One region of the Rummeliibacillus sp. G93 genome, then DNA from elsewhere that is predicted to be linked to it. Evidence: riboswitches for the same ligand, from Rfam matches in the RefSeq annotation. Region 1 holds a riboswitch; each other region holds the start of a gene.

Region 1 (4,217 bases):
AATGGAGCTACTCAAATTGAGATAGATACATTGTATTTAGGCAATTCTTAGGTGTCACCTTATTTAATTACTGAACGATTTTTGTGAGGAAAGTTTTCTAATGTTCCTCATCTTAAAATAGGCTAGAGATGGTTAGGTGATCATGAGCCTTGGACATGTGAAAACTGTGAGAAATAGGAAGAGAATGATATAATTAAGTAAAATATTAATTAAAAGGATTGAAAAATGGATATAATAACAAATTTTTTTGAAAAGTGGCTAATGCTGCTAAACTTTAATTCTAATATAATACATAATACGGCTCTAATCTTACTCTACCTCCGTTTATTATATTTGCCTATCAAGATGATTTATATAGTAGCGAAGAAGAGAAACGAAGAAACTGAGCCTTTTTCAATAATTAAGATTTTTAAAAAATTAATTATTGTACTGTTCTTTAATTTTCTACTTGGTTCGGCCTTACTCAAGTTCCTGCAGCCAAATTATCTAGCCAATTGGATACCAACAGGTTGGCGGTCTGATTACATTCTGTTAACAGTGATTGCTGCCTTAGTTATCCTATCATTATTTATTTTTATACCTCGCCAAATTTATCAATTGAAGAAAAAAGAACAAACCTTAGGTAAAATGTTCTTGAAATTCAGCTCGTTTTTAATAACGGTGTTTTTCGTTTTTTCATGCCTGTTATGGGGGTTTAATGGACTTTTCGCACCCAAAAGAATTGAACTAGAATCACCTGTTGTACTCTTCGATTTAAAAGAAAAGCCAATATCGGTCGTTAAAATAAGTAAAACTACACCCAATGGAACAGAAAATGGAATAACCACCAACTTTAAAGGTTTCTTAATGAGTGCTATTGATCTTCATACTGGTAAAAAGCTGTGGAGTAGGATCTCTACTTGGCAAGAATACTTAGTAGGAGAGACTAGCGAGGGACTGTTGGTGTTAAATAATAAAAAGAAAACCCTTTATTTTATAGATCCAAAAACAGGGAAAAAGCAAGCAGACGAAAAAGACTTTCTGAATAAATTCCCTGTATTAGAAGATAATTTAAGCTACATGTATACTGACTATTCTATTAAAGGTCTAAATAAAGTCTATCTTTACGGCTTAGATGGTCGTTATTTTAAGTTAAATTTAGCTACGAACGAAATAAAAGAAGATCCGAGTTATGCTGATAAAATACGTACTTTACCAGTAGGATGGGATGAGAGTGTAGCAGGTGTTGAAAAACGAAGCGAGAAAATAAAAAAACTTTACCCCGAGCTAATGGGCGTAAGGCTAGTTGAAAGTAAGCCTGTTGAAAAGCAGCTCATTGTTTATCAGAAAAAGCGCAACGATAATCGGCAGACCTTAGCCTTACTTGATCTTACAAAACAAGACTTGATTTGGGAGCAACTTTTAGATGCTCCACTTGAGAATGCCACCACTTCATTAGAAGTATTCGCTGACACAAAGTTTGTCTATGCTTGGACGGGACGTTATCAATATAAAATCAACAACGAAACAGGGAAAGTAGTGTATCAGTATGATTATAAGCTTGGAAAATAATTAATAAACGAAACTACTAAAGTCTCTTTCTTGTACTTTGTTTACTATAAACTATCTATAAAAGCCGATGAAATTCTACTTAGCTGTAAAATTTCATCGGCTTTTAAATTGGAAAGAGTATTTTTCCTCTTTTATTTGTAAATTTCATATCCACTAGTAATCAAAAAAGAAAATAAACATAAACCTAAACAACCCAATGCAACACCCATAAAAATAAATGTTACTGTAAAATTTTTATTCATTGATCGGAAGAAATTAAATAAGGTAATGACTAAACAAATGATAAAGAAAGAAGTCCAATAAGGTAGCAAGGTACGAGTAGGACCTAAAATAAGAAAGTTAAGAAGAAATACAAAGCTTACAAGCAAAAAAACAGTCAGTATTTTTTTCATAGAATTACTCCTTTGTAAAATATGGGTAATAACACTTTATCAAAATTTTCTAAAATATATAATGATTATTAGAGAAATAATCATTGAAAATAGATAAAAATAATAAATATATAAACCTCGTTAGTCTATGTAAATAATAAAAGAAACATCAATAAGAAAAATAAAAATCTTTTAAAATATTATTTTATATTGACTATTCAAAAATGACCATGTATAGTAAAAATCAATCAAATAATCATTTTTCTTATCCAGAGAAGCGGAGGGACTGGCCCTGTGAAGCTTCGGCAACGGACATATGCACCGTGCCAATTCCAGCAAGCGATTAAGCTTGGAAGATAAGAACACGTATTTGTACATATGAAGCCATATGTCTTTGTGTCCTTCTTCTTCCATGGAGAAGGATTTTTTTATGGCAAAATTAATTTGAAAGGGGGAATTAAAAACACAGTTTAGCAGATGTACCACTTATACTTAATTAAATATTGCCCTTATCAAGAGAGGTGGAGGGACTGGCCCTTTGAAACCTCGGCAGCGGACATTTTTGCACCGTGCCAATTCCAGCAAGCGATTAAGCTTGGAAGATAAGAAGACGTTACCGTACATATGAAGTCATATGTCTTACTGTCCTTCTTCTTCCATGGAGAAGGACTTTTTTGTTGAAAAAATCGGAAGGAGATTGAACGGATGATAGAATTCCAAAATGTTTCTAAAGTGTATAACAGCGGAGGAAAGGAGATACGTGCATTAAATTCGATTAATTTAAAAGTTAATAAAGGTGAAATATTTGGCGTAGTCGGCTTCAGTGGTGCAGGAAAAAGCTCCTTAATTCGTTGTGTAAATTCACTAGAAAAACCTACTTCCGGAAAAGTCATAGTAGACGGTCATGACTTAACAACCATTAGCAAAAAGCGAATTCGCGAAGTAAAGAAAAGCATTGGTATGGTATTTCAACACTTTAATTTGCTCAATTCCAAAACAGTATATGCAAATGTAGCCATGCCGCTCATTTTAAGTAAAGTTCCTAAGGATCAAATCAAACAAAGGGTTTCAGAATTACTTGAATTCGTTGGTTTAGGTGACAAAGCTCAAGTCTATCCTGATCAACTATCCGGCGGCCAGAAACAACGCGTAGGCATAGCGCGCGCTTTAGCAACACAGCCTTCAATTCTACTTTGTGATGAAGCGACCTCTGCTCTAGATCCACAGACAACTGGTTCCATATTGGAACTCTTGAAGAAGATTAACAAAGAGTATGGGATTACGATTTTAATGATCACGCATGAAATGGCTGTCATTCGAGAAATATGCGACAGAGTGGCAGTGATGGAAGCGGGGAAAGTGATAGAAGAAGGAACAGTATTTGATATCTTTTCCGCACCGAAAACTAACACTGCTCAAAACTTTGTTAGTACCGTAATGCATGATCAAATTCCACCATCAATACTCAATATGATGGAACGCAAGCAAGCACTAAATCATATTTTCCATATTACGTTTGTCGGCGAGTCTACAGGAAGTCCTTTTTTATCACAGTTATCTAAAATTCTCGATGTGGAAATCAATGTGCTATTCGGCAATATTACCGAACTGCAAGGTATTCCTTTTGGCAAACTGATTGTTGAAATCCAAGGAGCCGATACGGAAGTGAAACGAGCATTATCATATATGCAAGCTCAACAAATTCTTTACAAGGAAGTGGTAGCACATGCTAGTTAATTCTGAACAAATCATTGAAGCGCTCATTCAAACTATTCAAATGGTTGGTTTTTCATTTATCTTTTCAATCATTATCGGCCTTCCGCTAGGCATCCTGTTATTTGTCACTCGTAAAGGACAGATCATTGAGAACCTTCCAGTATTCACGGTTTTAAATGCAGTGATCAATGTTTTCCGATCTGTGCCCTTTATTATTTTGCTCGTAGCCATCATCCCAGTTACCCGGCTCATTGTCGGAACATCTATTGGAACATCTGCAGCTATTGTTCCACTAGTCTTCTACGCAGGCCCTTACATTGCTCGATTAGTTGAAAGCTCGCTACTAGAGGTTGATAAAGGTGTTTTAGAGGCGGCAGATGCTATGGGGGCTACTCCATTTCAGACAATTTTCAGGTTTTTACTGCCTGAGGCTCTTAGTTCACTTATTGTGAATTTTACCATCGCGACAATTGGTCTGATTGGAGCATCGGCTATGGCAGGAACCGTAGGCGGCGGTGGTATTGGCGACTTAGCCATAACGTTCGGCTATCAACGTTTTGATACGACCACCATGCTAAT
Region 2 (4,217 bases), 1.4 Mb from region 1:
AGACTTGCTAATCCAAAAGAAATTTTTTATGGCGATCCACAATTGGAAGTAGACGATGACGGCAAGCCATATTATATCAGAACGTATGGAAAATTCATTTCTGCGCGTAATGGCTTTGATCCAAAGGGCATTGTTATGGTAGATGTAAAAACAGGCGCTTCTAAAACGTATACATTAGATAAAATACCTGCCTTTATTGACGGAGCGATCTCTCCCGAAGCAGTAAGCCGACAAAATGAATATTTCGGCAAATATGTGCATGGTTTTTGGAATAGTCTAGTCGGCAAGAAAGATGTGAAATTGCCATCAGATGAAGGGACAGAAGCGAATGTCAGCCCTGTCTTTGATGAGAATGGAACAATGTTTTACTTCACTGATTTTAGAAGTCCGAAAAAAGGCGTAGATTCTATGCTTGGCTACTCTTTAACAGACGCGCGTACAGGTCATGCAACGTACTATACAGGCAATAAAGAAGAATCCTATATGGATTCGCAGGGTGCTATTCAAATCATTGAAAAAAAATTCATCGAGAAAAAATGGCGTGCTTCTATGCCGATTATCTACAATTTTTACGGTGAAGCTAGCTGGCTTGTGCCAGTATTAGATTCCAATGGCTTCCTACAAAATTACTCGATTGTGTCTGCAGCAAGGCCTGAACTTTCAGTATCTGCTGCAACTCCAAATGAAGCACTACGGCAATATAAAACAATTATCTCCCGAATTGGCAACAGTTCGCTAAAAGGAACATCTGCAGCAGAAGAAAAAGAAACTCAAGGAAAAGTAGTCCGCGTTTATAAAGAAAAGAATGGGGATTTCACAACTGTTTCCTTCTTGCTAGATAATAAAGAAAATTATATTGTGAGTTCAGAAGTGGCTCCTCTCGCAGTCTATCTGAAAGAAGGCGACACGGTGAAGCTGAAATATGTGAATTCAAGCGAAGTCTTTTTACCAGTAAAAGAAATGGTTATAGAGGGAATCGAAGAAAAATAATTAAAAAAGCTCTATAAGGCAGGCAAAAGCCAAAAACCTTATAGAGCGTTTTTCTATTTCCAAGTAAATCCTTTGGATGCAAGGAAGTCTTTGATAAATGGACGACGCTGTTCCACTAAGAAATCAGCCATTTGTTTTGTCCAATTCGACATTTTTTGATTCGATGAACGATGTTGGTAGTATTCTTCTAATGTCGCATCATATTCATCAAGTAATGTATCGTATTTTTCTTCATCATAACTATTTTCATGTAGCACGGCATCCAGTGGAAGTCTTGGTTTTGTTTCATTTCTTTTCGTCGGTTTTCCGATCGTCATGGCGAACATAGGAAAAACGTGTTCAGGCAGATTGAATAATTCACTGATATCAGCTGGGTTATTGCGTGCACCGCCAATATAACAAATGCCGTATCCTTCTGATTCAGCAGCAATAACAAAGTTTTGTGCAAATAGTGCTACGTCGGCTACGCCTGCAAGAAGGTTTTCAGCAGAATCAGCCACAATTTCTACACCTTGCTTTTTGCCGGCAGCCTCCAAACGCTTGAAGTCAACGCAGAATAAGAAAGAAGCACCCGCTGTTTTGAATTGGAACTCATTGTTAGAGAGCTCGCCTAATTTTTTCTTTTTGTCGGCATCAGTTACCCAGATGACACTGTATGCTTGGATGAAATGTGAGGTAGCAGCCATTTGTGCTGTTTCAATTAAATCTCGTACAACCTCTCTTGGTATCTCTTCACCTGTATATTTTCGAACTGATGAATGGCTACGCAATAAATCTTTAACCATCTGTAGAACAACTCCTATTTTGTGGATTTCTCTAATTAACTATAGGAGAAATTGTAGGAAATGACTAGCGAAACGAATCCGCTTGTATGTAATATTTAGAAATATCAAAAAATAGTATTGACTTTTTAAAATGCAATACCTATACTTACAACAACAAGATGGAACAGAATAAATTACCTTTATCAAGAGTGGCGGAGGGAAAGGCCCTGCGATGCCCGGCAACCAGTAAGTTATCTTACATGGTGCTAATTCCTACAGATTCTTTATTGCGAATCTGACAGATAAGGGGAGGAAAATGCTAATGACCCTCTTCTTATGTGAAGAAGGGTTTTTCTTTTGGAAAAATCCTTGCCACACCTCAGCTTTCCATCTCAAACTATATTAGGGGGAATTAGAATGACAGAATTTCGTAAAGAGACTTTAGCAGTACGTGGTGGCCAAACGCCTGATCCTACAACTGGTGCAATTGGGGTGCCAATATACCGAACAACAGCCTATAGATTTAATGATACAGAGCATGCACGGAAATTATTCGCCTTGGAAGAGCCAGGCAATATTTATTCTCGAATCATGAATCCAACTGTTGATGTCTTTGAAAAACGAGTAGCCTTGCTTGAAGGTGGAACAGCAGCGGTTGCTCTATCATCAGGCATGGCGGCCATTTCATTTTCTATTTTAAATATAGCGCGTGCTGGTGATCATATAGTTTCAGCTGCGAGTGTGTATGGAGGAACGTACAATTTATTTGCTAATACTTTGCCGCGATACGGAATCAATACTACATTTGTAGATGAACGGAAGCTTGAAGATTTTGAAGGGGCAATCCAAAAAAATACAAAAGCGATTTATGTTGAAACGATTGGTAATCCTAGTCTTTCAGTAGCAGATATCGAAAGTATTGCGGATATTGCCCATCGACACGAAATCCCTCTAATCATCGACAATACATTTGCCTCACCGATTGGATGTAGTCCTATTGAATATGGCGCTGATATTGTGATTCACTCTGCGACTAAGTGGATTGGCGGGCACGGTACAACAATCGCTGGCGTGGTGGTGGATGCAGGCAAGTTTGATTGGACACGAGGCAAATTCCCTGACTATACAGAAAGAGATGAATCCTATCATGGCATCCGCTATGGCATTGATGTGAGTAATGCAGCTTTCGCTACACGCCTGCGCGTACAATTGCTGCGCGACTTTGGGCCAACGCTTAGCCCAGATGCTGCCTTCCAACTATTGCAAGGTCTTGAAACACTGCATCTTCGTGTGCCTTATCATAATGAAAATGCTAGAAAGGTAGCTGAATACTTACGTCAGCATCCTCAGGTGGAATGGGTAGGATACAATGGCTTCTCTGATAGTGAATTCGCTCCTCTTGCTAAAAAGTATCTAAAGAATGGCTATGGCTCTGTTCTTACATTTGGAATTAAAGGAGGCAGAGATGCTGGACGCGAATTTATCGACAATGTCGAATTGTTCTGTCACGTGGCAAATGTAGGAGATGCCCGCTCATTGATTATTCATCCGGCCTCAACAACTCATCAACAATTAAACAGTGAAGAGTTGAAAAAATCAGGCGTGCAAGAGGAATTAATTCGCTTATCTATTGGGTTAGAAGCAATCGATGATATCATCTCTGCACTAGAAGAAGCATTCACAAAGGTAAGCCCAAAAGTTGCAGCAAAATAATTTGTTAATGAGTTTCGCTTCGCCTCAGGGAAGTAGCAGCATTTCCTAAAAAATTTTTTAAATAAATAAAGAAAAGAGTGATGGATTGTCTTTTCACTCTTTTCATTTTGATTTAAATGAACACTCCAGGTACACACATGTCTTTTGTAGGAGGATTTATCTTGTAAACATACTCTGTGTAAGCTAAAATCATCAGTATGTAGATTAATTCAGTATAAGACAATGGAGGCGGTTTTTTGAAAAAGGTAAAGGTTGCTATATTAGGTTTTGGTACAGTTGGCCAGGGGGTCTATCGCATATTAACAGAAAAGCGCAGTCAATTGAAACAGATGCTAGATGTCGACCTAGAAGTAGCAAAAGTCCTCGTCAGCAATCCGAATAAGCCACGTCCTCATGCTGCTAAAGAGATGCTGACAAATCAAATAGAGGAAATCCTGGATATTTCGAATCTTGATGTTGTTTTCGAAGCAATTGTAGGAGAGGAACCTGCATATCAATACCTTGACCGCCTTATTGAAAAGGGATGCAACGTTATCACCGCTAATAAAGTGATGTTTTCTAAGCATGGCAAATCACTTCAGGAAAAAGCAGCGAAACATGGAGTGCAGGTAGGTTTTGAGGCAACAGTTGCAGGCGGCGTTCCTGTTATAAAAACGATGCAAAATCTGCTTCGTGTCAATGAGGTACAGCGCATTCAAGGTATATTAAATGGAACATCCAATTACATATTGACCCAAATGCGTGCAAGAG
Region 3 (4,217 bases), 130 kb from region 1:
CTTTAGTGGCGATAAAACGTGTACCCATTTCAATACCTTCAGCACCAAGCGAGAGGCCTGCAAGCAATCCTCTACCATCGCCAATACCGCCACTAGCAAGAACAGGAATAGATACGGATTCAACAACGCGCGGTACAAGAACTATTGTGCCAATATCTTCGCGTCCTAAATGGCCGCCACCTTCTTGACCAACTGCCATCAATATATCTGCTCCTAGTTCTTCCGCTTTCTGAGCTTGCCTTACTCCTGAAACCAAGACTAGAGTGCGAATATCTTCATTTTTAACGCGTTTTAACACTGGTGCTGGATTACCACCTGTAATAGAAATAGCAGGTACTTTCTCTTCAATTGCGGTTTCTAAAAGCTCTTCATATGCATTTTGATGTTTTGAAATAGCGAAGTTGACGCCAAAAGGACGATCTGTTAATGTGCGCACTTTTCGGATTTCATCTCGAAGCTTTTCCTTAGATCCCAAAGTAGCGGCTGTAATCTGTCCTAGCCCGCCAGCATTTGAAACCGCAGCGCATAAATCGGCGTAAGCCAAATAAGCAAGACCACCTTGGACAATGGGATACTTAATTCCAAGAATCTCTGTAACACGTGTTTTCAATTTGGACACCCCCATGTATTGTATATACCTTTCTTTCTATTAGTATAAGGGAATGCAAAGAATTTTCATATTATTGGAACTAAAATAGAATGAAATGCGGGTCTGCATTTGATAAAGTAATATAAAGAATTAATTTCCATATATGAATGTTTTAAAAATAAATTAGCGAAAGGATTTAACAAGATGTATTACCCATCTAAAAAAGATTTATGGCAATACCCTTTATATTGGGGTACAATCATTGCTTGTTTCGCACCTCTTGTTGCAGGAAGAGATTATGTAGTCCTTGTTTTTACTGTTCCGTTAGCAATTTTGCTCATATGGGGTTGGTTTTGTACAGGATATAAAGTTAATCAAAGCTACCTGATTATTCGAAATGGCCCCTTCAAAAAGAACGTTCCTATCAAAGAGATTAAAACAATTGCTAAAACCAAAAATTTGCTTGCTGCCCCTGCCCTTTCAATAGATCGATTGGAGATCATTTATGACGCAAACAATAAAATGGCACTTGTATCTCCAAAGGAGCAGCTGCAATTTTTAGCTACTTTAAAAAGTATTAACCCTAAAATTGAATTAGACTCCAAGCTAAATCAGTAAATCCTCTATGAATCAAAATAAGGAACAGCTTTACTAGCTGTTCCCACTCTCTTATCCCCAAATCTCTTTTGATATATCAACAATAAACTTTAATTTTGCCCATTGTTCTTCTTCCGTTAGAATATTACCATGATGGGTTGAAGCGAATCCACACTGTGGGCTGATACATAGCTGCTCGAGTGGTACAAATTGTGTTGCCTCTTCTACACGAGCTTTGATGTTTTCCTTGTCTTCCAACTCGCCGAATTTTGAAGTAAATACTCCCAGAACTACCTGCGGCCCGCCCTTTGGAATATAGGATAGTGGTGTGAAGTCGCCAGACCGATTGTCATCATATTCTAAGAAAAATCCGTCCACTTTTTCATTTACGAACAAAGTTGGAGCAATTTTAGCATAACTTCCTTCAAACGCCCATTTTGAACGATAATTCCCCCGGCATAAATGGGTAGTTACTATTAAATCTTCCGGTTTGCCTTCTAACACTCCATTTGCTACCCGAAGCGCAAGGTTAATCAATTCTTCACGTGAATATCCACTGTCGTTAAATGGGATATTCTCAGCATTCAGTCCCGCAATATAGACATCATCCAACTGCAAATAACGACAACCTGCTTCATAGAAGGCCTGGATTGCATCCCGGTAAGTTTGGATAATATCACTCGCATATTCCTCGATATCTGGATAGATGTCAAGGTTTCTTATGCCAGCATTGAATAATTGGTTTGGGCTAGGTATCGTTTGTTTTGGAATTGCCCGATCTCCTACAATTTCTTTGAACTCTAGAAAATCTTGAATATGCGGATGATTTGAGTTGAAAGAAATCTTTCCGTTATTACGAACATCATATTTTTCTGTTTCTTCTCCTTTAAATTTGAAGCCGTGTTCTGGGATATATCCTTCAACACCGTTTAAATGTTCAAGAAAATCTGTATGCCAAAATCTACGTCGAAACTCACCATCAGTTACTGCTTGTAAACCAACATCAATCTGTTTATCCACCGCTTTTTTGATCTCTTCCGTCTCAATCTGATGTAATTGTTCTGCGGATATGTTACCTTCTTGATAGTCCTTACGTGCTTGGTGAATGCTTTCTGGTCTTAATAAACTACCTACATGATCAGCTCTAAATGGTGCTTTTACTAACGTCTTTGTCATCAAAATCTCTCCCTTAGTTTCATTTAGTTAATTGACTAATTGACTCCAACTCTTCTATCCTCTAAATAGAAAAAACCCTCTTCTCAATGAATAAGAAGAGGGTTGGAATACCATACGAAAAAAACGCTCCTCTTATCTGCTAGCTTTACGCTACTGGAATTGGCACAGTACTTTAATAGTCCGCTGCCGAGGCTTCAAAGGGCCAGTCCCTCCACCTCTCTAGATAAGAAAATCAACATATTAAGTTTGTATAAATATATAATAACGCAATAAATAGAATTGTCAATGTTTTTTAAAAATTTTTAAATTTGATTTTAAATCAACTATATATTCTCCTCATCTTGCACCTCAACCAAATAAATACCTTTTGAAAAACGTCCACTTTTTTCAGCTTTAGCTAAACGTGATTCTTCCAATTCTTTCAATGAAATATTATAAACTTCTAATGCTGTATGTATAAGTTCCAAAAGGTCTGCCAATTCTTCCTTCATCTCTTCCTTATTTTTTGCTTCTTGTACTTCATAGGCTTCCTCTATGAATTTTTGCTTCATTTTCTGTAGTAACTCTTGTTCACTCAATTGTTCAACTATACATTTTTTCCCTTTTCCTTCGATGATTTGCGGGATAAAATCTCGGACTAATTTATTGTAAATTGGCAATTTGTACTCACCTACCTCTGAGTATTTTAGTATAAATAGAGTTTTTAGTACTGTTTCTTTTTTCTCTATTTTACACTATTTTATAAGAAAAACTAGAATTTAGAAGTAATACATTTTATCCTTTATAGGAAACCATCAGCTGATCACCACTATTACCGATTACACACAAAAATTGCCGAATTCTGTTTAAAAAATGGTTTAACTTTTTGAATTGAGGCTATATGTAAAGTAAGAAAGGATGATGAAAATGAAAGAAAATGACAAAGCCGAAAATTTAAAAGAAGGACCATTGGATACACCAGATGAAGTAAAGTCTGATAAAGAAAGTATCTACGACAAAGACCCTGAAATGCAAACGGTTGATCCCATCCCAATGGAGGAGTTAAATCAACAAGTTGAAGATGAAAAACACAACCATCATACAAAGGATACCTCTTCAAGTGAAGAGCGCTATCCTGGCTAGGCTAGTGCTTCTCTATTACTCACATACATCCGTGCAAGACATGTATAAGAGACTTTCATGAGAGTGAAAGTCTCTTTTCTCAAGGGGCGGAATACGAACAAATACATACGGCAACTAGAAGAATCCATACCCTTTCACTGCTTATTTATAAGCATTTCACAAAAATTTTGCAGTTGAATACCTTAGAATGATGATTCTATTGTGAAAGATTGGTTACCATTTGGTTCAGCAAATTAAAAAGAAAACGGAGGGGTTTCCTATTAACAGAAAGAATTTGTGGCTGCTAAGCCTATTGGCTATTCTTACCTTTGCCTTAGCGGCATGTGGAAGCAGCAAAAAAACAAACAAATCTGGAAGCGAAGCGAGTGATATTGCGTTTAAAGTTAATTCTGGAGAATATGTAACAATTACCAAGTATGATGAAACCGATGAAAAAACATATCTCAAATTAAATGTGACAGTCCAAAATAAATCTAAAAATGAAATCCCAGTAAATTCTTCAAACTTTAGTTTATATGGTAGCAAAGATGATGAAAAAATTGACTCTGTCTATGTAAATCCACCGGATGAAGAATCTTTTAAAGAACTATCAGGAAGTATCTCTCCTGAGAAAAAAGCGAGTGGTGACCTCTTTTACCCTGTCAATAAAGAAGAAAAGTATGAGCTTCATTATCAACCGCGCATTTATGATGACAAAGGTGAGAAACATAAAGAGTTAGTAGTATCAGTGGAT
Region 4 (4,217 bases), 640 kb from region 1:
GCGCGAACCATTGTACGAGTATAAGAAAGTTTCATACGGCTGCCTTCACCATAGCTGCCGCCAGTCCAGCCTGTATTAACTAAGAATACATTAGCTTCATGAGCATCGATTTTCTCACCCAACATTTCTGCGTATACAGAAGCATGTAGTGGGAAGAATGGAGCGCCAAAGCATGTAGAGAATACTGGTTCTGGTTCTACGACACCGCGTTCTGTTCCAGGAATTTTGGAAGTGAAGCCAGATAAGAAATGATACATCGCTTGCTCTTTCGTTAATTTACTGATTGGAGGCAATACGCCAAACGCATCAGCTGTTAAGAAAATAATTGTTTTAGGGTGACCACCAACAGATGGACTTGCAATATTTTCGATATTTTGGATTGGGTATGCAGCACGTGTATTTTGAGTTAATGTAGTATCATCATAGTCAGGTATGCGTGTTTCTGGATCGATTGTTACATTCTCAAGCACTGTGCCAAATTTGATAGCATTATAGATTTCTGGTTCTTTTTCAGCAGAAAGGTTGACTGTTTTCGCGTAGCAGCCTCCTTCTATATTGAATACTCCATTGTCTGACCAGCCGTGCTCATCATCACCAATTAATTTGCGATTGCTGTCAGCAGATAAAGTCGTTTTACCTGTACCGGATAGGCCGAAGAATAATGCTACATCGCCTGATTCACCAACATTTGCAGAGCAGTGCATAGACAGAATACCTTGTTGTGGTAATAGGTAATTCATAATGCCGAAGATTGATTTTTTCATTTCGCCAGCATATTCTGTGCCGCCGATTAAAATAATGCGTTTTTCTAGAGATACGAGAATGAATGTTTCAGAAGATGTTCCGTCTACTGCTGGATCAGCTTTAAAGGTAGGAGCAGAAACAATAGTGAAATCTGCTTCATGTTCTTCTAATTCTTCAGCTGTAGGGCGGATGAATAATTGATGTGCAAATAAATTATGCCATGCGAATTCGTTCACAACACGAATGCCAAGACGGGATGAAGGGTCAGCACCCGCAAATCCTTTGAAAACAAAAATTTCTTCTTTTTCTTTTAAATAGTCTACTACTTTCGTATATAATGAATCGAAAACTTCTGAAGAAATAGGTTGATTGATTTTACCCCAATCAATTTTGTCTTTAGAGGATTCTTCTTCTACCATAAATTTATCTTTAGGAGAACGTCCTGTATATTTGCCAGTTACTGCGCGAACAGCACCATCTACCGTTAAGATTGCCTCTCCACGTGAAGTTGCTTTTTCCACTAATTGTGGAACTGAAAGCTGTTCTAAAATATTGCGCCCTTGTAATAAATCATTCAGTTCATTCGCAATTTCTACTGAATTCATCTGTGTACGTACCATCCTTTTTATATTATTACCCTTGCTAAGTGGGTGAGTATTAATCTTTTCGAGAATTAGTATAACACATTAAGCGTATTAGTCTATACTAATAACTCGTTATTTTTTAAAAGTTTTCTATATAAATTAATTCATTAATTTACTTTACGAAAACGCTTAACTACATCACACAACAAAATTCATCAAAAATCAACTTTTTTCTTTATTTTTTATCGAAAATTTGACTTTCTTGTTCAATTCGCTTACTATATGCTATAGAACGGATACTCTTATCCCGAGCTGGTGGAGGGTCAGGCCCTAAGAAACCCGGCAACCTGCATTTTATCAAGTGTTAAATGCGCTGGTGCTAATCTGATGCAAGGAATATTCCTTGAACGATAAGAGTGAAAGGTGCTTACGAAACATATCCTTTCCTCATTGTGCGAATGAGCGAAAGGTTTTTTTGTGTAAAAATTGAGGCAAATTGATTTTGTTTCATATTAATATATAGCATGTATGTAAGGGCACTTTCTATATCCTCGTGTTTAAAAAGCAGCTAAAGCTTGGCGTTTAATCCATTTAAACGGACATGGGTAATGAGTACCGTATCACTTTCGAGAGGATCTCGTTGATTTAGGAGGAAACCAACCAAATGACTAACAGAAGATTATTTACTTCAGAAAGCGTAACAGAAGGACATCCAGATAAAATTTGTGACCAAATTTCGGATGCCATTTTAGATGCCATTATTGCAAAAGACCCGAATGCGCGAGTTGCATGTGAAACAACTGTCACAACAGGCCTTGTCCTTGTTGCAGGAGAAGTGACGACTTCAACATATGTTGACATCAAAGGAATTGTAAGAGATACAGTAGCTGAAATTGGTTACACACGCGGTAAATACGGTTTCGATGCAGAAAACCTAGCAGTACTTGTAGCAATTGGTGAACAATCACCGGATATTGCACAAGGTGTAGACCAAGCACTGGAAGCTCGTGAAGGCAAAATGTCAGATGCAGATATCGAAGCAATTGGTGCAGGGGACCAAGGGTTGATGTTCGGCTATGCTTGCAATGAAACACCTGAGTTAATGCCGCTTCCAATCAGCTTAGCTCACAAATTGGCACGCCGTTTAACAGAGGTTCGCAAGACAGGTCAACTTGCATACTTGCGTCCGGATGGAAAAACACAAGTAACAATTGAGTATGATGAAAACAACCATCCAGTACGTGTGGATACAATTGTTATCTCAACTCAACATGATGAAGATGTAACATTAGAACAAATTCAACAAGATCTTAAATCAACAGTAATCAATAATGTAGTGCCAGCTGAATTACTGGATGAAAACACAAAATACTTCATTAACCCAACAGGCCGCTTTGTAATTGGTGGACCAAAAGGGGATGCAGGTCTTACAGGACGCAAAATCATCGTTGACACATACGGTGGGTATGCGCGTCATGGCGGCGGTGCATTCTCAGGGAAAGATGCAACAAAAGTAGACCGATCTGGAGCATATGCAGCTCGTTATGTAGCTAAAAATATTGTAGCTGCAGGCTTAGCAGAGCGCGCAGAAGTTCAGTTAGCTTATGCAATCGGAGTAGCTCAGCCAGTTTCTATTTCTGTAGATACTTTTGGTACAGGAAAGGTCACAGAAAGCAAATTAGTAGAAGCCGTTCGTGAGACATTTGATTTGCGTCCTGCAGGCATTATCAAAATGCTTGATCTTCGCCGTCCAATCTATAAACAAACAGCGGCTTACGGACACTTCGGTCGTGTTGATTTAAATGTACCTTGGGAAAATACAGATAAAGCTGAAGAATTGAAAGCTAAATTTAAATAAATAGAGTTTCTTGCTATGGAGGTTTTTCCTCCTAAGCGATAAGCTGATTCTTATGAGAACCCTGTCACATTTGTGATAGGGTTTTTGGTTTTTATTCTCCATTAATCTTGATAGGTTGTGAACAAACTATTCTTTAAAAATAAAATGAAGGCAAAGTAAAAGCTTGATACATTTTCGGTTCATAACCTTTTCTCTCTTTGAATAAGTTAATAAGAAGTTCAAGGAGGAGAGATGGTTGAAAACAAATGAATTCTTTTTTCTCACATGGGCTGCTTTTTTAACCGGCTTTGGTTTTGTCTTAGTTGCGATTTGGAATACAGATTGGCAACTTGTTGAGCGAGGATTCTATACTATTTTGTTGGGGTGGATTACTTTTTCTGCTTTTTCACTTGTAAAGACAATTCGCGATCGGCATGACGGAATTAAAGTAACAAAAGAATATTTGCTCCTTTGTTATTTATCAACGATTGCTTCATTTGGAATAGGGATGATAAGTGTTTGGAATACAGACTGGGACCTTGTCGAAAAGGGATATTATTGGCTAGGGATTATTTTTGTCTTATACACCTCTTTCGCGCTATCAAAGGAAATACGTGACAGACAATATGGTAAGTCACTCAAAGGCAATGGCAATGGAGAGGAACAAGAAGAATAAAAAGTAAAAAGATGGCCTCCCTTTTGAGAGAAGCCATCTTTTTATTATCTTTCTGAATTTTGTTGGACAGATTTATAGAACTGGCCCTTTTCATGATATTCGTTGATAATGCGGACCATGTCTTTTTTATCTTCATCAGTTAATTCCCGTACTACTTTAGCTGGTCGGCCGAAAGCCATTGTATTCGGAGGTATTACTTTTCCTTGTGTCACAAGGCTCCCTGCCCCGATGAATGCTCCCTCGCCAATTTCTGCGCCGTCTAAAACAATTGATGCCATACCAATAAGCGCACCTTTTTTTACATGGCAGCTATGTAGTGTCACTTGATGACCGATTGTTACCTCATCTTCTAGGACAAGCGGTCTGCCAGGACTTT

The links. A riboswitch is a leader RNA that binds a small molecule or an ion and turns the genes downstream of it on or off. The one in region 1 is predicted to bind S-adenosylmethionine.
Region 2: linked by a shared signal. The riboswitch ahead of M2M59_RS00935 (O-acetylhomoserine aminocarboxypropyltransferase/cysteine synthase family protein) and the one ahead of M2M59_RS08050 (methionine ABC transporter ATP-binding protein) in region 1 are both predicted to bind S-adenosylmethionine.
Region 3: linked by a shared signal. The riboswitch ahead of M2M59_RS08690 (5-methyltetrahydropteroyltriglutamate--homocysteine S-methyltransferase) and the one ahead of M2M59_RS08050 (methionine ABC transporter ATP-binding protein) in region 1 are both predicted to bind S-adenosylmethionine.
Region 4: linked by a shared signal. The riboswitch ahead of metK (methionine adenosyltransferase) and the one ahead of M2M59_RS08050 (methionine ABC transporter ATP-binding protein) in region 1 are both predicted to bind S-adenosylmethionine.

Annotation. Positions count from the first base shown of each region.
Region 1 is NZ_CP097314.1:1,619,180-1,623,396, forward strand. Features, by position in the region: partial or broken gene M2M59_RS08035 (Type 1 glutamine amidotransferase-like domain-containing protein) at 1-51, shown strand, start outside; gene M2M59_RS08040 (PA2928 family protein) at 226-1,551, shown strand; gene M2M59_RS08045 (hypothetical protein) at 1,683-1,943, opposite strand; SAM riboswitch class I at 2,185-2,285, shown strand; SAM riboswitch class I at 2,429-2,531, shown strand; gene M2M59_RS08050 (methionine ABC transporter ATP-binding protein) at 2,628-3,659, shown strand; gene M2M59_RS08055 (methionine ABC transporter permease) at 3,649-4,217, shown strand, end outside.
Region 2 is NZ_CP097314.1:171,695-175,911, forward strand. Features, by position in the region: gene M2M59_RS00925 (hypothetical protein) at 1-990, shown strand, start outside; gene nfsA (oxygen-insensitive NADPH nitroreductase) at 1,044-1,775, opposite strand; SAM riboswitch class I at 1,952-2,063, shown strand; gene M2M59_RS00935 (O-acetylhomoserine aminocarboxypropyltransferase/cysteine synthase family protein) at 2,172-3,467, shown strand; gene M2M59_RS00940 (homoserine dehydrogenase) at 3,704-4,217, shown strand, end outside.
Region 3 is NZ_CP097314.1:1,748,502-1,752,718, forward strand. Features, by position in the region: gene M2M59_RS08680 (NAD(P)H-dependent flavin oxidoreductase) at 1-610, opposite strand, end outside; gene M2M59_RS08685 (PH domain-containing protein) at 794-1,207, shown strand; gene M2M59_RS08690 (5-methyltetrahydropteroyltriglutamate--homocysteine S-methyltransferase) at 1,259-2,362, opposite strand; SAM riboswitch class I at 2,492-2,592, opposite strand; gene M2M59_RS08695 (nucleoside triphosphate pyrophosphohydrolase) at 2,686-3,021, opposite strand; gene M2M59_RS08700 (hypothetical protein) at 3,269-3,484, shown strand; gene M2M59_RS08705 (DUF5105 domain-containing protein) at 3,777-4,217, shown strand, end outside.
Region 4 is NZ_CP097314.1:2,258,567-2,262,783, reverse strand. Features, by position in the region: gene pckA (phosphoenolpyruvate carboxykinase (ATP)) at 1-1,349, opposite strand, end outside; SAM riboswitch class I at 1,628-1,745, shown strand; gene metK (methionine adenosyltransferase) at 1,993-3,186, shown strand; gene M2M59_RS11240 (YiaA/YiaB family inner membrane protein) at 3,422-3,841, shown strand; gene M2M59_RS11235 (gamma carbonic anhydrase) at 3,886-4,217, opposite strand, start outside.